Regions from separate parts of the Streptomyces sp. Pv4-95 genome, predicted to be linked through region 1. Evidence: riboswitches for the same ligand, from Rfam matches in the RefSeq annotation. Region 1 holds a riboswitch; each other region holds the start of a gene.
What was found. A riboswitch is a leader RNA that binds a small molecule or an ion and turns the genes downstream of it on or off. The one in region 1 is predicted to bind S-adenosylmethionine.

Region 2: it holds a riboswitch for S-adenosylmethionine, as region 1 does, so the genes downstream of both, QOM21_RS26600 (aminotransferase class V-fold PLP-dependent enzyme) here and QOM21_RS35000 (amino acid ABC transporter permease) in region 1, are expected to answer to the same signal.
Region 3: it holds a riboswitch for S-adenosylmethionine, as region 1 does, so the genes downstream of both, thrC (threonine synthase) here and QOM21_RS35000 (amino acid ABC transporter permease) in region 1, are expected to answer to the same signal.

What each region holds. Positions count from the first base shown of each region.
Region 1 is NZ_CP127172.1:7,961,896-7,972,270, reverse strand. It holds gene QOM21_RS35005 (amino acid ABC transporter ATP-binding protein) at 1-611, opposite strand, end outside; gene QOM21_RS35000 (amino acid ABC transporter permease) at 608-1,618, opposite strand; SAM riboswitch class IV at 2,062-2,171, opposite strand; gene QOM21_RS34995 (hypothetical protein) at 2,677-2,787, opposite strand; gene QOM21_RS34990 (MFS transporter) at 3,427-4,749, shown strand; gene QOM21_RS34985 (NAD(P)-dependent alcohol dehydrogenase) at 4,837-5,868, shown strand; gene QOM21_RS34980 (DeoR/GlpR family DNA-binding transcription regulator) at 6,198-7,016, shown strand; gene QOM21_RS34975 (hypothetical protein) at 7,066-7,785, opposite strand; gene QOM21_RS34970 (dihydrofolate reductase family protein) at 8,355-8,984, shown strand; gene QOM21_RS34965 (NUDIX hydrolase) at 9,084-9,572, shown strand; gene QOM21_RS34960 (pyruvate carboxylase) at 9,688-10,375, opposite strand, start outside.
Region 2 is NZ_CP127172.1:6,073,892-6,084,266, reverse strand. It holds gene QOM21_RS26620 (NYN domain-containing protein) at 1-1,128, opposite strand, end outside; gene QOM21_RS26615 (hypothetical protein) at 1,147-1,386, opposite strand; gene QOM21_RS26610 (rhomboid family intramembrane serine protease) at 1,582-2,340, shown strand; gene QOM21_RS26605 (Lrp/AsnC family transcriptional regulator) at 2,337-2,618, shown strand; gene QOM21_RS26600 (aminotransferase class V-fold PLP-dependent enzyme) at 2,670-4,049, opposite strand; SAM riboswitch class IV at 4,220-4,337, opposite strand; gene trpD (anthranilate phosphoribosyltransferase) at 4,423-5,487, opposite strand; gene QOM21_RS26590 (cytochrome bc complex cytochrome b subunit) at 5,626-7,263, opposite strand; gene QOM21_RS26585 (Rieske 2Fe-2S domain-containing protein) at 7,260-8,324, opposite strand; gene QOM21_RS26580 (c-type cytochrome) at 8,321-9,130, opposite strand; gene QOM21_RS26575 (heme-copper oxidase subunit III) at 9,205-9,825, opposite strand; gene QOM21_RS26570 (hypothetical protein) at 10,105-10,375, shown strand, end outside.
Region 3 is NZ_CP127172.1:3,479,157-3,489,531, forward strand. It holds gene QOM21_RS15185 (DUF4031 domain-containing protein) at 1-143, opposite strand, end outside; gene QOM21_RS15190 (hypothetical protein) at 170-532, opposite strand; gene QOM21_RS15195 (MurR/RpiR family transcriptional regulator) at 662-1,606, shown strand; gene murQ (N-acetylmuramic acid 6-phosphate etherase) at 1,726-2,664, shown strand; gene QOM21_RS15205 (PTS transporter subunit EIIC) at 2,702-4,357, shown strand; gene groL (chaperonin GroEL) at 4,910-6,535, opposite strand; gene QOM21_RS15215 (cold-shock protein) at 6,848-7,051, opposite strand; gene QOM21_RS15220 (MoaD/ThiS family protein) at 7,465-7,743, opposite strand; gene thrC (threonine synthase) at 7,837-9,120, opposite strand; SAM riboswitch class I at 9,138-9,298, opposite strand; gene QOM21_RS15230 (glucosyl-3-phosphoglycerate synthase) at 9,470-10,375, shown strand, end outside.

The DNA.
Region 1 (10,375 bases):
GCGCGGGCGATGGCCACGCGCTGCTGCTGGCCGCCGGACAGCTGCCGTGGATAGGCACCGGCCCTGTCCGCGAGCCCCACCCGACCGAGCAGTTCGCGCGCCAGATCCCTGGCCTCCGGCCTGCTCAGCCTGCCGGACGCGGCCGGGGCCGCGGCCACGTTGTCCAGCACCGTGAGATGCGGAAAGAGATTGAAGTTCTGGAAGACGAAGCCGATGCGGCTGCGCTGCGTCAGGATGGCCCGTTCGCTCAGCTCCTTCAGCCGCTCACCGTGGCGGCGTACACCGATCAGCTCCCCGTTGACGCTGACATGGCCGACCTCGGGCTTCTCCAGGTGGTTGATCACCCGCAGCAGCGTGGACTTGCCGGATCCGGACGGCCCCAGGATCACGGTCACTTCGCCCGGCCGTACGGTCAACTCGACACCGTCGAGGACCTGATGGGCCCCGTACCACTTGTGCACGTCATGCACTTCGACGGTGGCGGGGCCCGTCCCGAGGACCTCGGCTGATCTGGCGGGCCCCACGGTTTTCACGGCCTTCGTGCTCTCGGTCGTCTTGGCGGTCTCGGTGGACGCGCCGGTGCCGGAGGTGTTGGTGGTCTCGGTGCTCATACGGCGGCCTCCCTGCGTAGACGGGCCCTCAGATCGCGCAGACCGGCCCGCAGCTTCTGCAACGGGGTCGGCGGCAGGCTGCGCGTGGCGCCCCGGGCGTAGTACCGCTCGACGTAGAACTGGACGACGGACACCAGGCTCGTGAGGATCAGGTACCAGACGGTGGCCACGAGCAGCAGCGGAACGATGTCCCCGGGGTAGGTGGCACCCATGCTCTGCGCGGAGCCGAACAGGTCGAGCAGCGACACGTAGAACACCAGCGAGGTGCTCTTGATCAGGCCGATCAGCTGGTTGACGTAGTTCGGGGTGATGGAGCGCAGGGCCTGCGGAAAGACGATCTTCGTGAACTGGTAGCCCCTCGGCAGACCGAGCGCGGCCGACGCCTCGTGCTGGCCCTGGTCGACGGAGAGGAGGCCGCCGCGGACGACCTCCGCCGCGTACGCCGCCTCGTTGAGGCTGAGTCCGATGACGGCGACGACCATGTCGGTGGCGAGCCGTGACTCGTCGAAGGTGACGAAGGCGGGGCCGAACGGCACACCGAGGCTGAGGGTCTTGTAGAGGGCGCTGAAGTTGTAGAGGAACAGCAGCACGACGATCAGCGGCACCGAGCGGAGCAGCCAGACGTAGGTCCAGCTGATCGCGCGCAGCACCGGGCTCGCGGAGAGCCGGGCCAACGCGAGCAGAATACCGCCTAGCAGCCCCAACACCGCGCTGTATGCGGCGACTTGGAGGGTGATCCACAGCCCGTCGATGATCGTGGGACGCACGAACCAGTACAGGAACCGGTCCCACTGGTAGAAGGGGTTGGTCACCAGCCCGTGCACGATCTGGGCGACCAGCACCAGCACGATCACCGTGGCGATCCACCGCCCGGGGCGCCGCAGCGGAAGCACCCGCTGCGGCGCCGGCGGCCGAGGCGGTAGGGGTGGCGAGGGCTCGGGACGGGGAGCCGCCTCGATGGGGGGTGCTGAGCCGGAGGACACAGCAGAGCCGACACGTTCACTCATGGAGGACTCCAGCAGGTATGAACACCCCGGCCGCCAGGGTGGCTACGGCGCGATGCAGAGACATGGCTCTGCGCACGCCGTAGCGCCGGGGAAGGAGCGGCACGGGGGCAGGGAAGTGAGGGGCGAAACCAACGCCACGGCCCTCAGGGCGTCAGAACGTCAGAAACGTCCGTCGCAGCAGATGAACCGGATGCCTCCGACGCATCCGATGCGTCCGATGCGTCCGTTCCGTGCGATGCGGGTCGGAACGACGACGTTTCAGCTGCCGTCCACGGACGAGCCGTGGCGGACGGTACGACAGGAAGCCCTACACAGGGCACTGTTGACGCGGAGCAGATCGACCGGACGGTTCACGGACGTCACGACGCGACCGTAGCGCCGCCATGCGGCCGTCTCCGGAGCTGCGTACATCGCCGTCACCATCACCAAGTCCGCCCCGCGGGGCCTCGCGCTTACCGAAAAATCGTCCGGTCCGGTCGTCACCTGGGGCACCCCACCGCGATGCGAGGGTTGCCGGCCAGCCAGCCAGGGCTTGTCGCTGACACTCATGACCGAGATGCGCCGTAAGTTAGACAGGCCGCGGAAGGGATGTCAACGCCGCTGACCGGAGTCTGAGACGGCGGGGCCGACACGGCACCGCGGTCTGCGAACGCGATGTTTCGGTCGTGCGAACAGACCGGCCCGGACGGTGACACACCACGGCCGACGGTGTGAGCATGTGCGGAGATCTGCTGTGAAACCTCAGGCGGGCCCAGCCGGACGAAACCGTCCCAGCCGCGTTCGCCCTGTCGTCCCGCCCGGCAAAAGGAGCATGTGTAGGACCGCCGAGTCCCTCACCACGTAAGCCTGTTGAAGCCGCTCGCCCAGCCTCGGCGTACCCCTCGGCCACGCCGCTGAGGCCCCGCGTCGTCAACTCCGGCTCATCACCGACGTGGAAGCCGAGGAGCAGTGGCCCACCCGGCCGCGACACGCGCCGGAAGTGCGCGAGGACCGAGGCGATCTCCTCGTCGGAGATGTGGATGAGCGAGTACCAGGCGATCAGGCCGGCCTGCGAGCCGTCAGCGAGGTCGAGGTCCGTCGTGGAGCCGTCCGCGAGCCGGAGCCCGACGCGGTCCCGTCCTGGCCACCTCGATCATCCCGGGTGAGAGGTCGATCCCGAACACGTCCACACCCAGGTGAAGCAGGTGGGCCGTGATCCTGCCCGGCCCACATCCCACGTCTGCGACCGGCCCGCCTCCGCGGCTGCGCACCAGGTCGGCGAAGTGCGCCAGGGCCGTCCGCTGAGCGGGCGTCGCCTCCAGAAGATTGCGCACCTGAACGGCACAGCTCGCTGCGACGGTGCGTAGGACGTCCGTGTGTCTTCCAACCAGCGGTCAGGGCTCCGTTCGATTCCCACGGCCGCAGGCTACCGACCAGCCCACCTGAGATGGCCGCCCAAACGGCCCCCTGGACGCTGAGCCGGCCGCTGCGGCGCCGGAGCCACCTCCCCCACTTCAGGCCACGTTTTCAGTGATTCTCGCAAGCAAGATTTCACACATTTAATGAGATGTAAACGCTTGCGGCACCGTAACTTCATGGCTACTGTCCACGGCAATCCACCAGGAAATGAGGAGCGAGCCCTTGCGCGCAGTCGTCGCCAACGGCCCTGGTCGGCCCCCTGCCGTCGAGCGACTCACGGGGCTCGCGGCGCTCGGCCTCGGCCCAGGTATCCGCGACATCCCCACGCAGGACGACTTCACCGAGACCGGAGCCCCCTTCACGGGCACCGGCCGAAGGACGCACACCACGCCGGCAGGAGTGACACAGCCATGAGCACACGCACAGAAACCTCGTACCGGCGCCATCCGATCGACCGGATCGGCATCCCCAAACCGCTCGTCTGGGGCTACGTCGGCCTGCTGTTCTTCATGATCGGTGATGGCGTCGAGACGAGCTATCTGTCGAAGTTCTTCGGGACCGACCTCGGGTTCTCGGAGACCGGCGCGGGCGCGATCATCACCGTCTACGGCGTCACGGCGGCCATCGCCTCGTTCCTGGGCGCCGGCCTGCTGTCCGATCGATGGGGCCCGCGGCGGGTGATGGCGATCGGCGCCGGGATCTGGGTGGTCTTCCACGTCCTGATGCTGACGGTGGCCATCCCGGCCGAGAGCTACGACCTCGTCATGATCACCTATGGTGTGCGCGGCTTCGGCTACCCGATGTTCGCCTACGGCTTTCTGTCCTGGATCATGGCGGTGGCCCCCAAGGACCACCAGAGCAAGGCCGTCGGCTGGTTCTGGTTCGCCTACAGCTCCGGCTATCCCATCATCGGCTCCTTCCTGTTCGCCGCGGCCATGCCGATGATCGGCTTCTACCCGACGCTGTGGCTCTCGTTGGCGATGGTCGCCGCAGGTTCCCTGATCGTCCTGCTCCTGCTGCGCGAGCGCACCGGCCTCACGGGGCTGGCGCCGGGCCGCGATGCCCGTACGGAGCTGCTGGGCACCTTCAAGATCCTCTTCGAGAAGCCGAAGCTCGGGGTCAGCTTGATCATCCGGCTGATCAACACCACGCCCTCCTTCGGCATGTGGGTCTTCATGCCGTTCTTCGTCAGGGATCTGGGGTTCAGCGACGGGGAGTGGAACACCCTGCTCGTGATCATGATGGTCACGAACCTGGGTGCCCTCCTGGTCTTCGGTGTGCTCGGTGACAACTGGAGCGGCCGCAAGACCTGCGCTCTGTTCGGCGGTGTGCTCGGGGCCCTCGGGTGCCTGCTGTGCTACTACCTTCCCGCGGCGGCCGGCTACGACTTCCCCGTGGCCGCCCTCGCGGTCGCCGTCTACGGAGCCGGCCTTGCGGGCTACGTTCCCCTGCCCGCGATGATGATCACTCAGGCACCGGACCGCAGAGGCCAGGTGATGGGCGTCTACACGCTGGGCGCCGGTCTGAGCGTCGCTGTCGGCCCGCTCATCGGGACCGTCTCCTACAGCACGTTCGGATTCCAGGGCCTCATGTGGATCTACGCGGGACTGCTCCTCGTCAACGCGGTGCTCTGCCTGTACGTCACCTCGCCCGGCGACGGCATGCGCCCCGAAGCCCACACCGTCACCGAGGGAAGCCGGTCAGAGGAACCGGTCCCGGGGACCCTCGCCTGACAGTCCTCCTCGCCCCTCCCCCGCACGCACCCGGCTGCCGATGGTGGACACACCTCCAGCCCGCTCCTGAAAGGTCGCACCCCCGCAATGTTCCAGACACCCGCCACCATGCGCGCCGCCGTACTCCAGGGCCCCGAACAGCTCGTCATCGAGGAACGCCCGGCCCCCTCCCCCGGGCCGCGCCAGGTCCTCGTCCGGGTCGACGCGGTCGGCACCTGCGGATCCGATGTGCACTACTACCGCCACGGCCGGATCGGTGACTTCGTCATGACCGCGCCGATGATCCTCGGTCACGAGCCCGCCGGAACCGTGGTGGCCCGCGGCCCCGGCGCGGAGCGGCACGAGGTGGGCCGGCGGGTCTCCATCGAGCCCGGCACGCCCTGCGGCTCCTGCGCCGAATGCCGCCTCGGCCGGTACAACCTCTGCCCCGAGATGGTCTTCTACGCCACCCCTCCGGTGGACGGTGTCTTCTGCGAGTACGTGGCGGTGCACGAGGAGTTCGCACACGCGGTACCGGACTCGCTGAGCGACGAGGCGGCCGCCCTTCTCGAACCGCTCTCGGTGGGCGTGTCGTCCTGTCGCAAGGCCCGGGTCGCCCCGGGTGACCGGATCCTGGTCACCGGCGCCGGGCCGGTCGGCCTCATCGCCGCCCAGACCGCGCTGGCCTTCGGGGCGTCCGAGGTGGTCGTCACCGACATCGTCCCGCACCGCCTGCAACTCGCCCGGGAATTCGGGGCCACTGCCGTGAACGTCGCGCAGACCCCGGTGTCCGAGCTCGATTTCACCCCCGATGTCCTTCTGGAGTGCAGCGGCATCCCCGGCGCCATCAACGAGGCGATCCGCGCCCTGGGCCGGGCCGGTCGCGCTGTCCTGATCGGTATGGGCGGCGACGAGGTGCCCTTGCCGTTGGCCAAGGTCCAGAGCCACGAGCTGGAGATCACCGGCACCTTCCGTTACGCCAACACCTGGCCCGCCGCAATCGCCCTGGCAGCCTCCGGCCGCGTCCGGCTCGACCCGCTGGCCACCCACGGCTACGGCCTGGAAGACGCCGAGCAGGCGCTGACGGTCGGCACCCGGGACGCCACCGCGGTCAAGAGCGTGGTCTACCCGCAGAAGTAGCGGGCAGGAGTCCGTGGCCCACCCCCCACTCAGCGCTCCCGGGCTCCCGGCTCCTGCGGCGACTTCATTTCGTCACCGCCGAGCCATGTGCAAAACTCGGAGATCAAGGTCACAGGTGCCTGCCGACACCTCAACGCCGAGTCGTCCGCACCGCGCCGACGGCTCGGTGCGGCGGACAACCGGCCGCCGAGCGAGTACGGCTGGAGCGGTGAACGAGCAGCGCGAGCGGCGTTCACCGCGGCGGCCCGTGACCGTACGGCGGTCGGCCCCTGGGTCCGTCCGCGGCGGAGCCGGCCGTCCGGGGCGGCGCAGGAGAGGAGGGCGGCCACGTGTCCGCAAAGGCGCGACTGTCGCAGGCCGCTCTCGAAGAGCGGCGGCAGGCCGTCCTGCAGTACGTCGTCGACCACGGCGAGACCCGTATCGACGATCTCGCCACCCGCTTCGACGTCAGTCTGATGACCATTCACCGCGACCTCGACGACCTCGCGGGACGGCACCTCCTGCGCAAGGAACGGGGGCGCGCGCTGGCCTTCCCCGCCCTGACCATGGAGGTTGCCACCCGCTTCCGTGAGTCCACCGCCCTCGCGGCCAAGACCGCTCTCAGCGCCGCCGTGGCCGAGCGCATCCGCCCCGCCAGCACCGTCCTCATCGACGACTCCACGACTCTCTACCCTCTGGCCGACGCCCTGGCCCACCTCGGCCGGATCGACGGACTCACCGTCATCACCAACTCCATCGGCATCGCCCAACGCCTGGGCAGCGTCACGCCCGGTGTCGCCATCACCCTTCTCGGCGGCACGTACGAGAGCGAATTCAATTCCTGTACCGGCGCCGAGGTCACCCGCGCGCTCTCCCGCATCCGCGCCGACGTCGCCCTCATGTCCGCGGTCGCCGTGCAGAACGGTCAGCTCTTCCACCCCTTGCGCGCGTACGCCGACGTCAAGGAAGCCATGCTCGCCTCCGCCGACGAGGCTCTGCTGCTGGTCGACCACTCCAAGTTCGGCAAGACGGCCACGTACGCCTACGGCACCGCTGCCGCGTACGACACCGTCCTCACCGATACGGGCACGCCCGACGACCAACTCGCCGCCCTCCGGGACCTGGGCGCTTCCCTGCAGGTCGTCAGTCCCGGGACCGCTTCCACCTGAGACGCGCGCCTGCTTCACGACCCGTCCGTACGCGCGACCGGCGGGCTTCTCAGCCGCTGGAACGAGACCCGCTTCCGGTGTTCGCTGACGGAGACGGTGACGGCCCTTCAGGACTCCCGGGCGCCGAGGAAGAGTCGCCCCGGCCCATCACCCGGTAGCCCGGCTCGCCGTCACCCTCGCGGTTCTCGTCACCTTCGAGCGTCACACTGCCGTACTTGCCGTCGGCCACCCACTCGACCTTCACGGTGAACCGGACGTCCCTGCCGCCCGGGCGGAGCCGCAGGTTCAGCTGCTCGGGGTCCTCCGCGGTGACGGTGAAGGGAAGGTCCGTGGCCTGGTGGCTGCCCGACTTGCCGGCAGGTGTGACCGGTGAAGGGACCCGGGTGAGATCGACGTCGAAAGCGCGGCCCTTGAGAGTTGCCGGGCAGCCCGTCGGCTCGGCGACCGTCCCGTCCGTCGGCGAGGGCTCGCTGGACACCACGTTGACCTCGACACCGATGACCATGATGGCCTCGTCCGTCTTGGCCTGCAGGGTGATGGGCAGGCTCGCGGGATTGCCCGGCGCGGCGACCGGCACGCCACGCTTGCACTTCGTCGCGGGGTCCGCGGACTCCATCGGATCGAGGTAGAGGTGCTCTCCCCCGACGGCGTGCGAGGCGAACGCCGTGAGGCCGGGTGGGCCGCTGATCGAACGCCAGGCCCAGTCCCACAATCCCTGCACGGCCCAGAAGCCGACGGCACCGATGAGCGGCAGCACGACCAGCGTCACCCAGTGCGTGCGGTCCCGCAGCGGGGACGGGGATGGGCGCGGTAACTCCGGCTCCGCCGCAGCCTGCGCAGATGGCGGGGCGTCACCCCCGTCGCTTCCCTGGGGTGATCCTTCTTCCTCGTGCGAGGAGCGATCCCCCACGTGCGACCTGCGCTCCTCCGGCGAAGTGGTCTCCTCGACATCGCTCCCGCGCGACGTGCGCTCGTCTGCCGTCACAGCTACCCCCGATTCCACAACGACCCTGGTCGACGCCCCGCAGTGGTGACTGACGGCACACCACCAACCGTTCGCCGAAGGCCGGTCGTCCCGGGACGCGGACGGGCCCCGGATCACGGATCTCAGTCCATCACGCCGCCGCCGCTGCTGTCATGGCCGCGCCATTCGGGGTCACCGAAGCTCTGCCCCGGCCGCTTCCGCTGCCGGCCGACCTGCTCCCGGTTGCGTGGAGCACCGCAAACGATCACGTGATGCGCCCAGGACGGCTGATCACGCGGCGCGGCGATGAGTTCTCGCCGGTCCTGGAGTCAATCCTGGTACCGGCGAATTTCCCACACCCGGAAGGCAGCACCATGAGCAAGTTGATCGTGACCGCATTCATCACCATGGACGGCGTCATGCAGGCCCCCGGCGGCCCGAACGAGGATGTCGACGCAGGCTTCGCGCACGGCGGCTGGCAGGTCCCGTACGTCGACGACGACTTCATGGACCTCATGACGCGGGTATTCGAGCAGTCCGCCGACCATCTCCTGCTCGGCCGGAAGACCTATGACATCTTCGCCGCCCACTGGCCCCGCGTGACCAACGAGGACGACTCGATCGCCGTGAAGCTCAACTCCATGCCCAAGTACGTCGCCTCGCGCACCCTCGACAGCCTGGAGTGGAACAACTCCCATCTGCTGAAGGGCGACGCCGCGGACTCCGTCGCGCAGCTCAAGAAGCAGGTCGACGGCGTGATCATGACTCAGGGCAGCAGTGACCTCATCGCCACCCTCCAGCAACACGACCTCGTCGACGAGTACCGGCTGCTCGTCAACCCCGTGGTCCTCGGCACCGGCAAGCCCCTCTTCAGCCAGGGCGCTGCCGCCACCGCCTGGAGGCTCACGGAATCCCGCGCCACGAGTGTGGGCGTGCAGTACTGCGCCTACGAGCGCGTGGGGAAGCCGGAGTACGGAACCTTCATGCTCGACGAGGAGGGGTGATCACGCTCGACGCGTCGACCCCGAGGCCGCGGCGCGTCCGGCGGCCTGACGGAATCGGCTCCGTAGCGGCGCTGAGGACGGGGCGGGCATCATTGCGAGGTGTCGACCTCACAAGGCCCGCCGCTTGCCGTTGACGATCGCGGAAATGCCCTGACCTCCTTCTCCTCCGGGACGGAAGAGGCACCGCCCCTCGACGCGCCGCTGCCGTTCTCGCTGGTGGCGCTGTGGCACGGCGATCGCGTCCTGATGGTCTTCGACCGGTTCCGGCAGTCCTGGGAACTGCCAGGAGGACGCATCGATCCCGGAGAATCCCCACGCAGAGCAGCCGCGCGCGAGCTGCTGGAGGAGACCGGTCACGCACCCGCCGGACGGCTCAGGTTCGCCGGCTACGCCGGCTTTACGCTCGCGCCCGACCGGCGCGCCGAATACGGCGCCCTGTTCACCGGTCACAGCGCCGGACTCCGCGAGTTCGAGCCCAACGACGAGATCGCGGCCATCCGCTGGTGGGATTTCCAAGAGACTCTGCCGGGACGAGTGCAGCCTCTGGACGTCCACCTCGCCCGGCTCACCTGTTTCACCAGCTCGTGAGGCGCGGGTCAACTCTGCCCCGGCCGTCGTCGGCCGGAGGCCGGGGCCGAACGCCGTGGCGTTCTCGGTACGTACGCGATCGGCCCACGCGCGCCGGCCACCGGCCTCACCCGCCCTACTGGGCGATGACGATCAGCAGATCGCCGCCTTCCACCTGCTGCACGGAGTCGACCGCCAGCCGCCCCACCGTGCCGGCGACCGGTGCGGTGATCGCCGCCTCCATCTTCATCGCCTCGATCGTCGCCACCGTCGCGCCCGCTTCGACCTGGTCGCCCGCCTGCGCCGCCAGCGTGACGACGCCCGCGAACGGCGCCGCGACGTGCCGCGGGTCGGACTTGTCGGCCTTCTCCGCGGGCGGCAGGTCGGAGGCGACCGAACGGTCGCGTACCTGGACCGGCCGGAGCTGACCGTTGAGTGTCGTCATCACCGTGCGCATACCGCGCTCGTCCGCCTCGCCGATCGCCTCCAGTTCGATGAGCAGCTTCACACCCGGTTCGAGGTCCACGACGTGTTCCTCGCCCGCACGCAACCCGTAGAAGAAGTCCGTGCTGGGCAGAACGCCGGTGTCACCGAAGGCGTCGCGCTGCTTCACGAACTCCTTGGTCGGTTCGGGGAAGAGCAGCCGGTTGAGGGTGGCCCTGCGGTCCTTCTCCAGGTCCTCGCGGTCCTCCTCGGACAGCTCGGCGACCGGCGCGGCCTCGACGCGGCCCCTCAGTGCCTTGGAGCGGAACGGCTCGGGCCAGCCGCCGGGCGGGTCGCCGAGTTCGCCCCGGAGGAACCCGATGACGGAGGCCGGGATGTCG
Region 2 (10,375 bases), 1.9 Mb from region 1:
GGTCATCTCCGCGCCGGTCTGTGCCGCGAGCACGGCGAGCCCGCCCAGCAGCCGCAGCCGCTGCTTGTCCAACGGCATCGTGGGATAGCCGGTCTTGGTGACGTTGTAGCCGTCGACCACCAAGTGCGCCTGCGGCAGGGCCAGAAGCTGGTCGAGCAACGCCGGATCCATGTCCGAAAGCGCCCGGGTTGCGACGTCCTTCGGTGTCATCTGGCCCGGTGCGACCGCCTCGACGGTGTCGGCGGGGTGGACGCTGGCCGGTGGCAGCGCCAGCTCGCGGCGCAGCCCCTGAGCCGCGTCCAGCACCGTGTCGAGCAGCAGCCGCAGCCGCATGTCCTCGACGCTGCGCCCCTCGCGGGCGGCCCGCCTGCTGGTCTCCAGGGACGCCTCGGTCTCGGCGATCCTGGCCTTGAGCCGGCGCAGCTCGCTGTCCGCCGCGGTCTTCTCGGTGGCCGCCTGGGACCGCTGGGCCTCCAGGGCGGCCTCGGCCTTGCGCACCGCGGCCTCACCGCGCTTGACGTCGCTCAGCGCACTGCGCAGCTTGCGCTGGAGCGACTCGTTCTCCTTGCGGGCGGCGTCGAGGTCCACCCGGATCCGGTCGGCTTCCGCACGGGCTTCCGTACGGGCCTGCGACAGCTCCTCGCGGAGCCTGGCCAGCTCCCGCTCGGCCTCCTCGCCGGCCCGCTCGGCACTGGCCCGCTGGGCCTCCTCGCCGGCGGCCGCGACGAGCTTGACCCAGCCGTCCGGGCGCAGGACGTACGCCGCCGCCGCGACATCCAGCGGGTCGGCGGCGGCGGGCGGGGTGCCGTGGTCGAGGGCGGCGGCCAGCTCCGGCTGGGCCTCGCGGAGCTTGCCCGCGATGCGTTGCCGGAAGACCGCGTCGCTCTCCAGCGCCGCGGCCATCGCGTTACCGGCGAACTTGGCGCGGCGGGACGGCGTGAAGCGGGCGTACTGACGCAGCGGAGGCGGGAGTTCGGAGACGGTCAGGCCGCCGAACGAGTCCGCGGTGAGCGCCACCACACGGCGCCGGACGCCCTCGGGCAGCGGGCGGTCCAGCACGTCGTCGGCCGCACCCTCGGATGCGGCGGCACGCTCCGCCCCCGGCTCCCCTTCTGGACGCTCCACCACGGCTGCATCGCTCCGATCTCAGGCGCTCGCGCCCGGCCGGTCCACCAGCTCGATCTGGTCGACCGCGTTGCACCAGCGGCAGCGCACGGACTCGATGTTCTCACTCAGAACCTCGCGCTCCTCCACCTTCGGCTCCCCGGCCAGGTCGAGGTGGAGGTACTCCACCACCTTGGACTGACGGGTCACATCGAAACGCGTGAGGTTGCCGCACAGCGTGCAGCGCCACCGGGTCTCGGCCGTCGGCAGGGGAACAGCCATCGTGTCGTCCTCTTTCGTGCTCGTCGTGCTCGTGCAGTTGTGCGGTTTCACGCGGTGCGCCGTCGGACTGCGGAAGTACGCAAAGTACTGCCTGTAACCCTACGGCCTGACGGGGGGCCGGTGCGGGTCCGCCCAGGAGCCGGGACGCGGCGAGGCACTCTGTCCCGATTGCCCGCATTGCGCCATGATCACTTCATGACGGCGCCGTCCCTGTTCCCCGGAGTCCCCCGGCCCCCGCACCCGGCCCGGTCCCTCGCCGTGGTGTTCTCGCGGGTGACGAACGTGCTGATCGGCCTGTGCTGCACGGTCTTCGTGATCGGCCCGGCCTCCGGCCTCAACCACGTGTACGGCACGGGCGACGCCCTGCTGCAGGCCCAGACCGCTTACTTCGAGCGCTGGGGCGTGATCCCCGTCGACCTGTGGAGCGGCTCGGTCGCCGCGCTCGCCACCCCGCTCAGCGCGCTGTTCGTCCACGGCAGCTGGCTGCACCTGCTGGGCAACATGCTGTTCCTGTACGTCTTCGGCGGCATGACCGAGGCGCGGATGGGCCGGCTGCCGTTCGCCCTCTTCTACATCGCCACCGGCTATCTGGCGCTGCTCGGCTACGCGGCCGCCCACGCGGCCTCCCCCCAGACCCTCGTGGGCGCGTCCGGCTCGATCTCCGGTGTCCTCGGCGCCTTTCTGTACCTCTTCCCCAAGGCCCGGGTGACCAGCCTCTTCCCGTTCCTGTTCTTCCTGCCGCTGCGCTTCCCCGCCTGGATCGTGCTGCTGTTCTGGTTCGGCCTGCAGTGGCAGGCGGCGCGGCACGATCCGGGCGGCCCGGGGGTCGCCTACCTCGCCCATGTGGTGGGGTTCGCGCTCGGGTTCCTGTACGCATGGGTGCGCTACGGGAGAGATAGTGTGGAGGCCACCCGGGGGAACGAACCGGCGACCGAGGGAGAGAGCCAGCCGTGATCACGTCGATCGTGCTCATCAAGACCAGCGTGGACCAGATCCCGGAGATCGCCGAGAAGATCGCCGCGCTGGAGGGTGTCAGCGAGGTCTACTCCGTCACCGGTGCGCACGACCTGATCGCGATGGTGCGGGTGGCCGCCCACGACGACCTCGCCGATGTCATCCCCGGCCGGATCAGCAAGGTGCCCGGCGTCGCCTCCACCGAGACGCACATCGCCTTTCGCACCTACTCCCAGCACGACCTCGAAGCGGCCTTCGCCATCGGCCTGGACGCCTAGCAGGCGTCCGGAGGCCGGCGGCGAGGACCGCCCGGTCCCGGGGCACCAGCGTCAGGCCGAGGTGTCGGGCACGCAACGCCCGTCCTCGGTGCGGTAGTTCCAGCGCGCACCGTCCGCCACCAGTTCCTTGACGGCCCGCACGAACCGCTCGACATGCTCGTCGGGCGTCCCCGCGCCGAAGCTGACCCGGATGGCGTTCAGCGACCGCTCCCCCGGCGCCGCCTCCGGCGCACCGCACTCGCCCGGCTCCTGCGGCTCACTGCCCAGCAGGGTCCGCACCAGCGGGTGGGCGCAGAACAGGCCGTCGCGGACGCCGATGCCGTACTCGGCCGACAGCGCCGCCGCGAAGTGCGAGCTGTTCCAGCCCTCGATGACGAACGACAGCACGCCCACCCGCGGGGCGTCGTCCCCGAAGAGCGAGAGCACCTTCACCTCGGGCACCTCGGCCAGGCCCTCGCGGAGGCGGGCGATCAGCGCCTGCTCGCGGGCGACCAGGCTGTCGAAGCCGGCCTCGGTCAGCGCCTGGCAGGCGGAGGCGATGGAGTAGGCGCCGATGACATTGGGCGAGCCGGCCTCGTGCCGGGCCGCGGTGGTGTGCCATTCGACGTCCACGCCGCCGTCCGCGCGCCGCGAGACCTTGCGGCTGGCGCCACCGCCCGCCAGGTAGGGCTCCGCGGCCTGCAGCCAGTCCGCGCGGCCGGCCAGCACTCCGGCGCCGAACGGGGCGTACAGCTTGTGTCCGGAGAAGGCGACCCAGTCCACGTCCAGGGTGGCGATGTCGACCGGGTGGTGCGGCGCGAGCTGGGCCGCGTCCAGCACGATGCGGGCGCCGTGCGCATGCGCCGCGGCGGCCAGCTCCCGCACCGGCCACAGCTCACCGGTCACGTTGGAGGCACCCGTCACGCACACCAGCGCCGGGCCGGTCCCCGCCGCCCGGCCTGCCAGGGCCTTCTCCAGGGTCTCCACCGCCTGCTGCGGGGTGCGCGGCGCGTTCAGGTACGTCACGGCGGTGTCCGCACGCTGCTCCCACGGCAGCAGCGAGGCGTGGTGCTCGGTCTCGAAGACGAAGACCTCGGTGTCCCGCGGCAGGGCGGCCGCCAGCAGGTTCAGCGAGTCGGTCGTCGAACGGGTGAAGACCACCTGGTCATCGGCGCGGCAGCCGAGGAAGCCGGCGATGGTGGCGCGGCTGTTCTCGAACAGGTCGGTGGACAGCTGCGAGAGGTATCCGGCACCGCGGTGCACGCTGCCGTAGTACGGCGCGTAGCCGGCCACGTCGTCCCAGACCCGCTGCAGGGTCGGTGCGCTGGCGGCGTAGTCGAGCGCGGCGTAGTCGACCTCGCCGCCGGTCACGAGCGGGACGAGGACATCCCGGCCCAGAACCGGCAGCGGGGCACAGAGCGAACGGTCGGCGGCGACGGCGGAAACAGACATGGCGAACTCCCCTGGGAGATAAGCGAATTCGCTGCGAAACGGCCGTGAGCACAGAAAGCCGCGGCGGCGCAGCGTGAAGAGAAAAGGGTGCGGAAAAGGGGCCGTCGGGCCCTATCGCATTCGCTGAATCACGGAGAGATCTCCCTCGACAACCAGGATCCCTGGCGAGGGATCCGCGCTTGCCACAGACCTCGCTGCCTGCGGCCTGGTCATCACCCGGGGCACCCCGCCACGGAAGGAGGGTTGCCGGACAGCGGGCCGGGGCCTGCATCGCTGTCACTCGTGACCTGCGCAGAATCATGCCACACCGACCGGCGGGCGCAAGACCCGGTCCGAAGGACGGACCGAGTCCTGCGTCACACCACGCGGCCGGTCAGACGTTGCTTGCGGCCACCCAGCGCTCCAGGGCCCGCTTCGCGGCGCCGGAGTCGATCGACCGGGCGGCCTTCTCGATGCCGGCCCGGATCTGCTCCGCCAAGGGCGCGTCGGAGGGCTCCAGGGCCACCAGGGCGGCCGCGGAGTTCAGCAGCACCGCGTCGCGCACCGGCCCGGTCTCGCCCTCCAGCAGCCGGCGGGCCACATCGGCGTTGTACGACGCGTCCGCGCCGCGCAGCGCCTCCACCGGCACCAGGGGGATCCCGACGTCCCTGGGGTCGAAGGACTCCTCGCGCACCGCGCCGTCCCGCACGATCCACACCCGGGAGGTCGCCGTCGTCGTCAGCTCGTCCAGCCCGTCGTCTCCGCGGAAGACCAGCGCGGAGGAACCACGCTCGGCGAGCACCCCGGCGAGGATGGGAGCCATCCGGGCGTCCGCCACACCGGTCGCCTGCGCCCGCACCTTCGCCGGGTTGGTCAGCGGGCCGAGGACGTTGAAGGTCGTACGGATGCCCAGCTCGCGCCGCGCGGGCGCGACATGCCGCAGCGACGGGTGGAACTTCACCGCGAAGCAGAAGGTGATGCCCGCTTCCTGGGCGACCTCGGTGACCCGCTGGGGGGTGAGATCGAGGTTGACCCCGAGCTTCTCCAGCACATCGGACGCGCCGCTGGCGGACGAGGCCGCGCGGTTGCCGTGCTTGACGACCTTCGCGCCGGTGCCGGCCACCACGATCGCGGACATCGTGGAGATGTTGACGGTCTTGGCGCCGTCGCCGCCGGTGCCGACGATGTCGACGCTCGGCCCGGGGACCTCGATCAGCCGGGCGTGCCGGTACATCGTCCGCACCAGCCCGGAGATCTCCGCGACGGTCTCGCCCTTGGCCCGCAGCGCCACCGCGAACCCGGCGATCTGCGCGTCGCTGGCCTCGCCCCGCATGATCCGGTCCATCGCCCACGCGGTGTCGTCCGCGGCGAGGTCACGGCCGTCGAGCAGGGCGTTCAGCACGTCCGGCCAGGTGTGGGCCGCCACGCTGTCGCCGCCTACCGGGGTCACAACGTTCATGGTCCACACTCCTGGATCGTCTCCTGCTTGTGCCGTCAGCCTACCGAGGCCCCGGCAGGCCGGAGGGCCCCGTCCATTCGCCGGACGGGGCCCTCTGGGTGGCGTGCTACCTGCCGTGACTACACGGCGCTGCGGGGATCAGTGGTGGCCGTGGCCACTGGTGATCTCCTTGTACTCCTCGGCCGTGGGCTTCGGAATGACGCTGTCCTCGCCGTAGTACGACTTCGACAGCTTGGCGCGCAGCTTCTGCCCCCGCGACACCTTGCGGGCGACACCGTTCTCGTCGACCTCGGGGCCGAGCTCCACGGGCTTGGGCTGCTCGTGCTGCGTGAGCGTGTGCAGCTGCTCCTGGTCGAGCGGCTCGTGCACCTCGATGAACTCACCGTGCGGCAGGCGCTTGATGACGCCGGACTCGCGTCCGTGCAGCACCTTGTCCTTGTCGCGACGCTGCAGACCCAGGCAGATCCGCTTGGTGGCGATGAAGGCCAGCACCGGAAGGACGAAGAAGCCGATCCGGACGAACCAGGTGAGGGAGTTGAGCGACAGGTGGAAGTGCGTGGCCCAGAGGTCGTTGCCACCACCGATCAGCATCACGAAGTACGCGACCAGCCAGGCGACGCCGAAGCCGGTGCGGGTCGGGACGTTGCGCGGACGGTCCAGGATGTGGTGCTCGCGCTTGTCGCCCGAGACCCAGGACTCCACGAACGGGTAGACCGCGATGGCCACCAGGACCAGCGGGAACACCACGATCGGGATGAGCACACCGAAGTTCACGGTGTGGCCCCAGAAGTTCCACTCCCAGCCCGGCATCACACGCACCAGACCCTCGGCGAAGCCCATGTACCAGTCGGGCTGGGCGCCGGTGGACACCTGGTCCGGCCGGTAGGGGCCGATCGCCCACACCGGGTTGATGCTGGCGATCGCGGAGATCACCGAGATCACACCGAAGACCAGGAAGAAGAAGCCTCCGGCCTTGGCCATGTAGACCGGCAGCAGCGGCATACCGACGACGTTGTTGTTGGTCTTGCCGGCACCCGGGAACTGCGTGTGCTTGTGGTAGAAGACCAGGATCAGGTGCGCCACCAGCAGGCCGAGCATGATGCCCGGTAGCAGCAGGACGTGCACCGTGAAGAACCTGGGGATGATGTCGTGCCCCGGGAACTCCCCGCCGAAGATGAAGAACTGCAGGTACGAACCGACCAGCGGCATCGCCAGGATGACGCCCTCGATGAACCGCACGCCGGTGCCGGAGAGCAGGTCGTCGGGGAGCGAGTAGCCGGTGAAGCCGGTGAACATGCCCAGCACCAGCAGCAGGAAGCCGAAGAGCCAGTTGACCTCACGCGGCTTGCGGAAGGCGCCGGTGAAGAACACCCGCATCATGTGGACCATCATCGCGGCCAGGAAGACCAGGGCCGCCCAGTGGTGGATCTGCCGGATGAGGAGTCCGCCCCGGACGTCGAAGCTGATCTCCAGCGTCGACTCGAAGGCCTGCGTCATCCGGACACCGTGCATGGGCACGTAGGAGCCGTGGTAGACGACCTCGGCCATGCTCGGGTGGAAGAACAGCGTCAGGTAGACACCGGTCAGGATGATGATGATGAAGCTGTAAAGCGCGACCTCACCCAGCATGAAGGACCAGTGGTCCGGGAAGATCTTGCGCATGTTGGACTTGGCGAGGCTGTAGATGCCCAGCCGGCCGTCCGCCCAGTCGGCGACCCGCTCGCCCGCGGGCGCTTTGCCGCGGCGCGTGGTGGTCGCGCTCGTCTCGTTACTCATCCGCGCTCCCAGAAGCTCGGGCCGACGGGCTCCCCGAAGCCGCTTGCGGCCTCCAGGAAGCCGTCCTTCTCCGTGATGTGCAGCTGCGGCAGGGCGTGACCCGCCGGACCGAAGATCACCCGGCCCCCGTCGGAGAGGTCGAACGTCGACTGGTGGCACGGGCAGAGCACGTGGTGCGTCTGCTGCTCGTACAGGCTGATCGGGCAACCCACGTGGGTGCAGATCTTCGAGTACGCCACGATGCCCTCGTGCGACCAGGCGAGCTCGTGCTTGTCCTTGATGTTCTGCGGCTGAATCCGCACGAGCATCAGGGCGTCCTTGGCGATCTGCTGGTTGAAGTCCTCGTCGTGCTCCTCCAGGCCCTCGGGCTTGGCGAAGGTGAGCGAGCCGACCGCGATGTCCTCGGGACGGAGCGGGAGGTTCGTCGACTGGTTGACCAGGCGGACGCCCTTCTTCCAGCCGGTGGTGCGCAGCTTCGTCCCGGGCAGCGGGCCGAGGTCGCGCAGCAGGACGACGCCGGAGAGCGGCACCAGGGCCAGCGCGCCGAACATCGTGTTGCGGATCAGCTTGCGCCGGCCGAACTGCGACTCCTTGGCACCCTGGGCGAAGTCCGCCAGGACCTTGGCCTTGACCTCGGGCGCGGCCTCGATCGGGTGCCGCTCGTCGGCGACCTCCTCGTCCGACATCAGCGTGCGGGCCCAGTGGACGGCACCGGCGCCGATGCAGAAGAGCGCCACACCGAGGGTCATACCGAGCGCGAAGTTCAGCGCGCTGATGTGACCGATCGGCCAGATGTAGACGATCTTCTCGATCGGGAAGATCACGTACGAGGCGATGAAGCCGACCGTGGCGAGCATGGACACCAGGAACAGGAAGGCGACGGTGCGCTCGGAGCGCCGCGCGGCCTTCTCGTCGATGTCCTGGATGCGGTGCTCGTGAGGCGGCAGGCCCGGGTCCGCGAACGGGTTGCCCGCCGTCTCCACCGCGGTGTCGTGAGCCGTCTCCCGCTCACTGGGAAGGGTTTCTTCCGGCACGTCTTGGTGTCGTCCAGTCTCACTCATGACTTCTTGGCCTTCGTAGTCCGGGCAGCGACCCAGATGGCGACCGCGATCAACGCACCAAGGCCGAAGACGTAACCGAAGAGACCCTCACTGACCGGCCCGAGACCGCCGAGGTCCAGACCGCCGGGGCTCTCGGATTCGTCGCCGTTGACGGCGTCGAGGTACGCGATGATGTCCTTCTTGTTTTCCTTCGTCAGCGAGCCGTCACCGAACGAAGGCATGTTCTGCGGGCCGGTTTCCATGGCCTCGTAGATGTGCTTCGGGTCCACGCCCTCGAGCGTCGGTGCGTACTTGCCGTTGGTGAGGGCGCCGCCCTTGCCGGTGAAGTTGTGGCACTGCGCGCAGTTCGTGCGGAACAGCTCGCCGCCCTTGCCGATGTCGGCACCGTCGGGGCTGTACTGCTCCTTGTCCGGCACGGTGGGGCCGGCGCCAAGCGACGCGACGTACGCCGCGAGCTGGTCGATCTCGGCCTGGTTGTAGATGTTCTTCTTCCGCGGAACCTGGGCGCCCGGCTGCTGCGCGGGCATACGGCCGGTGCCGACCTGGAAGTCGACGGCGGCAGCGCCCACGCCGACCAGGCTCGGGCCGTCGGAGGTGCCCTGACCGCCGGTGCCGTGGCAGCTGGCGCAGCCCACGGCGAAGAGCTTCTTGCCCTCCTTGATGGCAAGAGACTGGGCGGCGTCATCGGCCTGAGCCTTGTCCGCCGGCGCGAACGCGGCGTACAGCCCCCCAGTGACCGCCAGCGCGAAGAGTAGGACGACGAGCGCCGCCAGCGGATGGCGCCGTCGTGCGGAGAGCTTTTTCACGGATTACCCCGGTGTCAGGATCTTCTGCGTCGATGCTTTGGCTATGTCTGAAATGCGAGTCCGGCCTGGACCGGTTACTTGATCAGGTAGATCGTGGCGAAGAGGCCGATCCAGACGACATCGACGAAGTGCCAGTAGTAGGACACGACGATGGCCGCGGTGGCCTGTTCGTGGGTGAACCTCTTGGCCGCGTACGTCCTGCCCAGGACCAGCAGGAAGGCGATCAGACCGCCCGTCACGTGCAGTCCGTGGAAGCCGGTGGTCAGGTAGAACACCGAGCCGTACGGGCCGGACGAGAGCGAGAGGCCCTCGTGCTTGACCAGCTCCGTGTACTCGAAGACCTGACCGCCGATGAAGATCGCACCCATGATGAAGGTGATCACGAACCACGTTCGCAGCTTCTTGACATCGCCGCGCTCGGCCGCGAAAACACCGAGCTGGCACGTCAGCGAGCTGAGCACCAGGATGGTGGTGTTCGTCGCGGAGAACGGAAGATTCAGCGCATCGGCGGATTCCTTCCAATACTCGGCCCCGGTCACCGATCGGAGGGTGAAGTACATCGCGAAGAGGGCCGCGAAGAACATCAGCTCGGAACTCAGCCAGATGATGGTTCCGACGCTGGTGAGGTTCGGCCGATTGACCGACGGGTGCGCGTGCCCGGTTTCTACTGTCGTTGCTGTCGCCACGACCGACATTATGTCGGTCGCTTATCCCGCCCTCACTCCGGGGGGTGCCGTTCGGTGTGTCAAGGGCGTATGCCCTGCTCGTACGGCCCATTCCGCGAGTCGCTCGAAGGAGGGAAGCAACACCTCCGCGGCGGCCCCCCGGCCGCCTCGCGACCAGTCCTGACGGGCCGTCGGGCAGATCTTGGATCCGTCCGAACCCTCCTGCGGGCGCCCGGTGCGGGAGTAGCATCCGTGGCTACCTACGGTGGGCCTCTCCCATCCTGTGCCGCGACGAAGCGTGGAGGAACGATGCAGCCGACTGCCACGGTGCTGGTCTACAGCGACAACGCCCACACCCGGGAGCAGGTCCGGCTGGCGGCCGGCCGGCGCCCCGCCCCCGACGCCCCGCAGATCGAGATCCTGGAGTGCGCCACCCAGCCCGCCGTCCTGGAGGCCCTGGAGCAGGGCGGCATCGACGTCTGCGTGCTGGACGGCGAGACCGCGCCGGTGGGCGGGATGGGCGTATGCCGGCAGATCAAGGACGAGATCTTCCGCTGCCCGCCGGTGCTGCTGCTCATCG
Region 3 (10,375 bases), 4.5 Mb from region 1:
TAGTGATCGCGCTCGAACGCCCGCCTGGGCGCGCCGAGGGCGGCCGCGAAGCTGTGCAGTTCTTCGAAGGAGGTGTCGCTGACCAGGTGCGACCACATCCGCCCGTGGCCCGGCCACGTCGGCGGATCTATATAAATCGCCACGTCAGCTCTCCGACCCCATCACCGCGTCAGCCCTCGGTGGGGGTGCGCAGTCTGCCGACGCGGGCCACCGCGACCGCCGTCTTGGGGCAGACCCAGTGCGGATCGGGCCCCAACTCCGGCTCGACATCCAGCGCGTGAGGGTCCCCGGACTGGGTGCAGACGGGGCACAGCGGCCAGCGGCCGTACCTCTCCAGCAACGCGTCCTGGACGTCCTGCGCTATCAGTCCCGCGACGAATCCGACACCTTCCGGCCACTGCTCGACCCACCATCGGCGGTGCACGACCGCGTCCTCGACGAGCGAAACGATGTCGGCGTCGGCGACGTCGTCCGCCATCAGGTCGGCGAGCACCAACGCTCGCGCGGCATGCAATGCCTGTTCCAGCTCCATGCCGTCCATTGTCTCGCGGACCCGCGCCGCACCCCACCGTCATCCACAGATCGATGCGCGCCACGCCGCTTGTCCACAGGTCTCACGGAGGGTATTGACGCGCGACGTCTATGAAATTACTTTTCAGCTGTGAGCAGCAGCCTGAAGGAAACTTTCAAGGACGTGGCCGCCGAGACCCGGCCGGCCCCGGCCCCACCCGCCCCCGCGGCGCTGGCCGCCAAGGTCCGCACCCTCGCCCCGACGATGACCCGCTCCATGCAGCGGGTCGCCGAAGCGGTCGCGGGTGACCCGGCCGGCTGTGCCGCCCTCACCGTCACCGGCCTCGCGGAACGCACGGGCACGAGCGAAGCCACCGTCGTGCGGACCTCCCGCCTGCTCGGCTACCCCGGCTACCGGGATCTGCGCCTGGCGCTCGCCGCACTCGCCGCGCAGCAGGCGGCCGGCGGCGCACCGGCCGTGACGGCCGACATAGCGGTCGACGACTCCCTGACCGATGTCGTCGCCAAGCTCGCCCAGGAAGAGCAGCAGTGCCTTGCCGACACCGCGGCCGGCCTGGACGTCACCCAGCTCGAAGCCGCCGTCGGCGCGCTCTCCTCGGCCCGCCGCATCGACGTCTACGGCATCGGCGCCTCCAACCTCGTCGGCCAGGACCTCGCCCAGAAGCTGCTGCGCATCGGCCTGATCGCGCATGCCCACTCCGACCCGCACCTCGCGGTGACGAATGCCGTGCAGATGCGGACCGGCGATGTCGCCATCGCCATCACCCACTCCGGGCGCACGACCGACGTCATAGAGCCGCTGCGTGTCGCCTTCGACCACGGCGCGACGACCATCGCGATCACCGGCCGCCCGGACAGCGAGATCGCCTCGTACGCCGACTACATCCTGACCACCTCCACCGCCCGTGAGAGCGAGCTGCGACCGGCGGCGATGTCCTCCAGGACGAGCCAACTCCTCGTCGTCGACTGCCTGTTCATAGGAGTCGCGCAGCGCACGTACGAGACCGCGGCGCCCGCCCTGTCCGCGTCCTACGAAGCCCTCGCACACCGCCACTCCCCGCGCTCCCCCCGCTGAGCCCCGGCGCCGGATCTCAGCGCCGCCCCTTCAGCGCTGGGCTTTCCTCCCGACAGCCGCCGAGCCCCGCACCGATCACGTCGTACTGAGCCGTACGAGCCCGGAAAGAGCCGACACCCATGACTTCCCCCGCCGAACACGCACAGCTGCGGGCCCAGCTGGACACCCTCACCACAGAGGCGTTCCGGCCCGAGCTCGCCGAGATCGACAGGTTCTCCACCCTGGAGATCGCCCGCACGATGAACGGCGAGGACGCCCAGGTCCCCGCCGCCGTCGCCGGTCAGCTCCCGCAGATCTCCGCCGCCATCGACGCCACCGCCGCGCGGATGGCCCAAGGCGGCCGACTGATCTATGCCGGTGCCGGTACGGCCGGCCGGCTCGGGGTGCTGGACGCCAGCGAGTGCCCGCCGACGTTCAACACCGACCCCTCCGAGGTGCTCGGGCTGATCGCGGGCGGCCCGTCCGCGATGGTCACCGCCGTCGAGGGCGCCGAGGACAGCAAGAAGTTCGCCGCCGAGGATCTGTCCACGATCGGTCTGACGGACCGGGACACCGTCGTCGGTATCTCCGCCTCCGGCCGCACGCCGTACGCCGTCGGCGCCGTCGAGCACGCCCGTTCGCTGGGCGCGCTGACCATCGGGCTGTCCTGCAACGCCGGCTCGGAGCTGGCCGCGTCCGCCGAGCACGGCATCGAGGTCGTCGTCGGCCCCGAGCTGCTGACCGGCTCCACCCGGCTGAAGGCGGGCACGGCACAGAAGCTGGTGCTCAACATGATCTCGACGATCACCATGATCCGGCTGGGCAAGACCTACGGAAACCTGATGGTCGACGTCCGCGCCTCCAACGAAAAGCTGCGGGCCCGCTCCCGGCGCATCGTCGCGCTCGCCACCGGTGCCTCCGATCCGGAGATCGAGGCAGCCCTGGCCGCGACGGACGGCGAGGTGAAGAACGCCATCCTCACCCTCCTCGGCGAGGTCGACGGTCCGACGGCCGCCCGCCTTCTCCACGACTCCCAAGGCCATCTCCGCGCGGCCCTCCAGGCCACGCGGAACAGCTGACCCGTCCCCTGGTTGCTCGCACAGCAAGGCACCGCACATGAACGAAGACAAGAACCGCGCCACCGCCGCCGCGATCCTCCCCCTCGTCGGCGGCGCCGGGAACCTCTCCTCCATCGCCCACTGCATGACCAGGCTCCGCCTCGGCATCGTGGACCGCTCCCTGGTCCAGGACGACGCCCTGCAGGCACTGCCCGCCGTGATGGGGGTGGTCGAGGACGACACCTACCAGATCGTGCTGGGTCCCGGGACGGTCGCCCGGGTCACTCCCGAGTTCGAGCGGCTGGTGGAGGAGGCGCGCGCCACCACACCCGAACCGGCCGGCACCCCCGAGCCGGCCACCGCCACACCCTCCGAGCCCGACGCCGCCCGGCCCGCCACCCCCACCCCGGCACCGGCGCCCGGCTCCGCTGCGTCGCACTCCACCACGGCCGAGGAACTGGCCGCCCAGGGCGCCGCCCTCAAGGCACGCCGGAAGGCGAAGAACGCCACCCCGGTCAAGCTCTTCCTGCGCCGGATCGCCAACATCTTCGTCCCGCTGATTCCCGCCCTGATCGGCTGCGGCATCGTCGCGGGCATCAACGGCCTGCTGACCAACCTCGGCTGGGCGCCGTCGGTCGTCCCGGCACTCGCCGCCATGGCCTCCGGCTTCATGTCGCTGATCGCCGTGTTCGTCGGCTACAACACCGCCAAGGAGTTCGGCGGCACCCCCGTGCTGGGCGGCGCGGTCGCCGCGATCATCGTCTTCCCCGGCGTCGCGAACATCACCGCCTTCGGCCAGAAGCTCTCCCCCGGCCAGGGCGGCGTCCTCGGCGCACTGGCCGCAGCCCTGCTCGCCGTCCAGGTGGAGAAGTGGTGCCGCAAGTGGGTCCCCGAGGCGCTCGACGTCCTCGTCACCCCCACCCTCACGGTCCTCCTCACCGGCCTGGTCACCATCTTCGGCCTGATGTACGCGGCCGGGGAGGTCTCCACCGCCATCGGCAGCTTCGCCAACTGGCTGCTCGCACACGGCGGCGCGTTCGCCGGCTTCGTCCTCGGCGGGCTCTTCCTCCCCCTGGTCATGCTGGGCCTCCACCAGGCCCTGATCCCCATCCACACCACCCTCATCGAGCAGCAGGGCTACACCGTTCTGCTGCCCATCCTCGCCATGGCGGGCGCGGGCCAGGTCGGCGCGGCCCTCGCCGTCTACCTCCGCCTCCCCCGCAACGGCTCCCTCCGTACGACCATCAAGTCCGCTCTCCCGGCAGGCTTCCTGGGCGTCGGCGAGCCCTTGATCTACGGCGTCTCGCTCCCCCTCGGCCGCCCCTTCATCACCGCCTGCGTCGGCGGAGCCTTCGGTGGCGGCTTCGTCGGCCTGTTCAACCAACTCGGCGACGCGGTCGGCTCCACCGCCATCGGCCCGTCCGGCTGGGCCCTCTTCCCCCTGGTCAAGGGCAACCAAGGTGTCGGCACCACGATCGCCGTCTACGCCATGAGCCTGGCCGTCGGCTATGTCGTCGGCTTCCTCGCCACCTACTTCTTCGGCTTCAGCAAGCAGATGCTCACGGACCTGAACGCCGACACCCCCCGTGACACCGGCACCGAAGCCGGCACAGGCGCCCCCACGACCGCCCCGGCCGCCGTCGCGGACAACGGCCGCACTCCCGCCCCGACACCCGACCGCGAGGACCCGGACGCCCAACCGGCCAACGTCTGACCGCCCCTACGCCGCACCGCACTCCGAAGCAGCCCCCGCCTGACGCGTCCGTATACCGCCCCGCTGGACAACAGCCCTACGGACGCGTCCGGCACCCCCGGGCCTCAAGCCCCCGAACCTCGGAGCACCGACCCACCTCACCCCAACCTCCGGCGCCCCCCCGGGCCTCAAGCCCCGGCCGCGGGGCGCGGGGCCGAGCCAGGGGGGCGCCGGGCTCCGGGCCGAGCCCCGGGGGCGCCGCGCTCCCGTCACCAGACATCGCGCTCCGATGCCTGCCTTCAAGGAACGGGTGGGGCGCCTAGCCCCCGTCCCCCTCCCTCCCCAACTGCCCCACGCACCAGGGAGGATGACACCCCGCGTTCCGCCCACCACAACACGAGCAAGTCACCTCGCACCGCACCACACCACACCGGGCCACCGGGCCACACAACACCGCACCGTTCCCGCGTGCACCGGCCCCGCGTGCGCCGCAAATGAAACGCCGCCGGGGCGGCACCCTCCTGGAAGGAAGGTGCCGCCCCGGCGAACGTGAGGACAGTTGATCCGGGAGGATCAGAAGTCCATGTCACCGCCCGGCATGCCGCCGCCGGCCGGGGCAGCGCCCGCCTTCTCCGGCTTGTCGGCGATGACGGCCTCGGTGGTGAGGAACAGCGCGGCGATCGACGCGGCGTTCTGCAGCGCGGAGCGCGTCACCTTGGCGGGGTCGATGATGCCTTCGGCGATCATGTCGACGTACTCACCGGTCGCGGCGTTCAGGCCGTGGCCGACGGCCAGGTTGCGCACCTTCTCCACAACGACGCCACCCTCGAGGCCGCCGTTGACGGAGATCTGCTTCAGCGGGGCCTCCAGGGCCAGCTTCACAGCGTTGGCACCGGTGGCCTCGTCGCCCTCGAGCTCAAGCTTCTCGAAGACCGCGGAGGCCTGGAGCAGGGCCACGCCGCCGCCGGCGACGATGCCCTCCTCGACGGCCGCCTTCGCGTTGCGAACGGCATCCTCGATGCGGTGCTTGCGCTCCTTGAGCTCGACCTCGGTGGCGGCACCGGCCTTGATGACGGCCACGCCGCCGGCCAGCTTCGCCAGGCGCTCCTGGAGCTTCTCGCGGTCGTAGTCCGAGTCCGAGTTCTCGATCTCGGCGCGGATCTGGTTCACGCGACCCTGAACCTGCTCGCTGTCACCGGCACCGTCGACGATGGTGGTCTCGTCCTTGGTGATGACGACCTTGCGGGCACGGCCCAGCAGGTCGACGCCGGCGTTCTCCAGCTTGAGGCCGACCTCCTCGGAGATGACGGTGCCACCGGTGAGGATGGCGATGTCGCCGAGCATGGCCTTGCGGCGGTCACCGAAGCCCGGGGCCTTGACGGCAACGGACTTGAAGGTGCCACGGATCTTGTTGACGACCAGGGTCGACAGGGCCTCGCCCTCGACGTCCTCGGCGATGATCAGCAGCGGCTTGCCGGACTGCATGACCTTCTCCAGGAGCGGCAGCAGGTCCTTGACGTTGCCGATCTTGGAGTTGACGATCAGGATGTACGGGTCGTCGAGCGACGCCTCCATACGCTCCATGTCGGTGGCGAAGTACGCCGAGATGTAGCCCTTGTCGAAGCGCATACCCTCGGTGAGTTCCAGCTCCAGACCGAAGGTCTGGGACTCCTCGACGGTGATGACGCCTTCCTTGCCGACCTTGTCCATCGCCTCGGCGATGAGCTCGCCGATCTGGGTGTCGGCGGCGGAGATGGAGGCGGTGGAGGCGATCTGCTCCTTGGTCTCCACATCCTTGGCCTGCTCCAGCAGGGCGGCGGAGACGGCCTCGACGGCCTTCTCGATGCCGCGCTTGAGGGCCATCGGGTTGGCGCCGGCGGCTACGTTGCGCAGGCCCTCGCGGACCAGCGCCTGCGCCAGGACGGTCGCGGTCGTCGTGCCGTCACCGGCGACGTCGTCCGTCTTCTTCGCGACCTCCTTGACCAGCTCGGCGCCGATCTTCTCGTACGGGTCCTCGAGCTCGATCTCCTTGGCGATGGAAACACCATCGTTGGTGATCGTGGGGGCGCCCCACTTCTTCTCGAGGACGACGTTGCGGCCCTTGGGGCCGAGGGTGACCTTGACGGCGTCGGCGAGCTGGTTCATCCCGCGCTCGAGACCGCGCCGTGCCTCCTCGTCGAACGCGATGATCTTGGCCATGTGAAGTGGTCCTCCCGGACAGGGGTGGATTGCTCCGGACCGCGCTGGCGCCCGCGACGGACGGTCTGCGAGCCTGTGGTTCCTTGCCCCACCGGCCTGCCGACCTCACCGAGTCGGTCCTTAACTGTCACTCTCACTCGGAGAGTGCTAACGCAATGATTAGCACTCGGGGGGTGCGAGTGCAAGCGCCTCCCGAGATGGCCCACCCTCCGGACGCACGCCGAACGCATGCCGCACGCACCGGACGCACAGCAGAGGGTCCGCACCCCCTCAGGGATGCGGACCCTCATCACGCTGCAGTCGGTCGGCGCTTCAGCCGGCCACCCGGACCATGTCCGCCTGCGGCCCCTTCTGGCCCTGCGAGATCTCGAACTCGACCCGCTGACCCTCCTCAAGGGTGCGGTAGCCGTCCATCTGAATCGCGCTGTAGTGGACGAAAACATCCGCACCACCGTCGACCGCGATGAAGCCGTACCCCTTCTCCGCGTTGAACCACTTGACGGTGCCCTGAGCCATGCCTAACTCCCCTATTACTGGCCCTTGCACAGGACCGCACTCCGCGGACCCGGGTCAGACCTCACCCCCCGAAAGGCCCGCGGGGTGTGCGCCGGAACGCGTCGACCGCCGCTGAATGTATCTGCACCACTGCCCAGCGCAACAGGTCAATCGGACGAGAATTCTGGCGCCGGAGAATCGGCAATATGCGGTGAAACACCGCTTTCCCTGGGCAAGCCGGGCCGGGCATAACGCACCTGGGCGACAAATGCCGCACACACTTTGGGCACAACTCGCCGCGGTCTCATATGCGTTCGGCACGCGCGCGGAGAGGGATCTTCGCCATGGTATCCCCATTCACAGAACGGAATTGCCCCGTCCGCTTTTCGGCGGACGGGGCAATTCCAGTCAAGCGAGAGGCGAGATGGCGCGAATTAGCACCCGCCGGCCACTGCCGGAATGATCGAGACACCCGCACCGTCCGGCGTCGGCGTCTCCAGGCCCTGCTCGAAACGCACGTCGTCGTCGTTGACATAGACGTTCACGAAGCGGCGCAGCTTGCCCGCGTCGTCCAGCACCCGGGCCGCGATGCCCTGGTGGTTCTTCTCCAGGTCGGCAATCACCTCGGAGAGGGTCGCGCCGTCTGCCGCGACCTCGGCCTTGCCGTCGGTGTAGGTGCGAAGAATGGTGGGGATGCGGACGTTGACGCTCATGGGTTCTGCCTTCCAGCGACTTCGGAGTACAAGTTCGGGGCTGTGCGACTGCCTACGGCTGCGCTCGGCGGCCGTAGGGCTGCATGCGGCGGGTCAGCCGGCCAGGCCGGCCGCGCGGAACGCGTCCAGGCTCGGGCGGATGGTCGCCGAGGGCCCCGTGGTGGGGGCGACGGCGTCAAGCGTCTTGAGGCCGTCGCCGGTGTTCAGGACGACCGTGGACAGGGACGGGTCGAGCAGACCGCTGTCGATGAGCTTCTTGGTCACGCCGACGGTCACACCGCCCGCGGTCTCCGCGAAGATCCCTTCCGTCCGGGCCAGCAGCTTGATCGCGTCCACGACCTGCTCGTCGTTGACATCCTCCACCGCACCACCGGTACGGCGCGCGATGTCGAGCACGTACGGCCCGTCGGCCGGGTTGCCGATGGCCAGCGACTTGGCGATGGTCTTCGGCTTCTGCGGCCGCACCACGTCGTGGCCGGCCTTGAAGGCCGTCGAGACGGGCGAGCAGCCCTCGGCCTGCGCGCCGAAGATCTTGTACGGCTTGTCCTCGACGAGGCCGAGCGCGATGAGCTCCTTGAGGCCCTTGTCGATCTTCGTCAGCTGCGAGCCCGAGGCGATCGGGATGACGATCTGGTCCGGCAGCTGCCAGCCCAGCTGCTCGCAGATCTCGTACGCCAGCGTCTTGGAGCCCTCGCCGTAGTAGGGGCGGAGGTTGACGTTGACGAAGCCCCAGCCCTCACCCAGCGGGTCGCCGATGAGTTCCGAGCAGAAGCGGTTGACGTCGTCGTAGTTGCCCTCGATGCCGACCAGGTCGCCGCCGTAGACCGCGGCCATGACGACCTTGCCGGCCTCCAGGTCGTGCGGGATGAACACGCAGGAGCGGAAGCCCGCACGGGCCGCCGCGGCACCGACCGCACCGGCGAGGTTGCCGGTGGAGGAGCAGGACAGGGTGGTGAAGCCGAAGGCGCGGGCCGCCTCGACGGCGATCGCCACGACACGGTCCTTGAAGGAGTGCGTGGGGTTGCCGGAGTCGTCCTTGACGTACAGACCGCCGGTGACGCCCAGCTCACGGGCGAGGTTGTCGGCCTTGACCAGCTTGGTGAACCCCGGGTTCAGGTTCGGCTTGTCCGCGACGTCGGCGGGGACGGGCAGCAGCGGCGCGTAGCGCCAGATGTTGTCGGGGCCGGCCTCGATCTGCTTCCGCAGGGCCTCAGGGTCGCCGCTCGGCAGGTCGTACGCGACTTCGAGCGGCCCGAAACATTCCTGGCAGGCGAAGATCGGGCCGAGGTCGAAGCGCTGTCCGCACTCGCGGCAGGAGAGCGCGGCGGCGGGACCGAGAGCGACGGAGGGAGTGTTTTCGGTGACTTGCACAGCCATGGAGGCGAGGCCCTTTCTCCTCATCTTCCTCGCGGCGCATCTCGCCACGAGACGGATTTGGCACCTTCCCTAGCCGGGAGCCTCACGCGCGCGGGACATCAGCGTCCTGGCGGCAAGACCGGCTGGAGGGTTGCCGGGGCTTCAACGGGCCGTTTCCCTCTGCCCCTCTGGATGAGCGGTATGGCGCTGGGCCGAAACCCAGGCGTTTGTTCTGCGGGACCCCCGACATAGGACGGTGATCCGCGTTGTTCAAGACTGTAACCGAAGGCAGTGAGGGTTGAGATAGTCGTCCGAACCGCGAGATGGATCACACGGTCGTCGTTCGACGGCCACCGAGGAGATCGTAGACGTGCTGGAAGAAGTGGAGCGCTGGCTGAGCGGCCGCTCCTGGTCCGCTGCCGACCGGCCGCTCGGCCGGCTCCTGGAGGCCAAGCGGCAGACGGGCCGGACGGTCAGCGTGGTGCTGCCCGCACTCGACGAGGAGGCGACGGTCGGCGCGATCGTCGCGGCGATCCGCGGCGAGCTGATGACCGAGGCGGCGGCGCTGGTCGACGAACTGGTGGTGCTCGACTCCGGCTCCACCGACCGCACCGCCGAGGTCGCGGCGGCGGCCGGGGCGAGGGTGGTGCACCGCGACAGCGTCCTGCCGCGGCTGCCCGCGCTGCCCGGCAAGGGCGAGGTGCTGTGGCGCTCACTGCTCGCCACCAGCGGCGACATCGTCTGCTTCGTCGACGCCGACCTGCGCGAGTTCTCGCCGTCGTTCGTCTCCGGGATCGTCGGCCCGCTGCTGACGGATCCGGACATCCAGTTCGTGAAGGCGATGTACGACCGGCCGCTGGAGACCGGCGTGGACGGCTCGGGCGCCGGCCAGGGCGGCCGGGTCACCGAGCTGGTGGCCCGCCCGCTGCTGAACCTGCACTGGCCGCAGCTGGCCGGCTTCGTCCAGCCCCTGGGCGGCGAGTACGCCGCCCGACGGTCGCTGCTGGAGCGGCTGCCGTTCCCGGTCGGCTACGGCGTCGAGCTGGGCCTGCTCGTCGACGCGCTGCACACCGTCGGCCTGGACGCCCTGGCGCAGGTCGACGTGGGCGTGCGCAAGCACCGCCACCAGGACGGCCAGGCCCTCGGGAGGATGGCCGCGGCGATCTACCGCACCGCTCAACTGCGCCTCACCCGCGGCCACTTGATCCGGCCTCGGCTGACCCAGTTCGACCGCGGGCAGGACGGATTCGTGCCGCGCACGACGGACGTGGACACC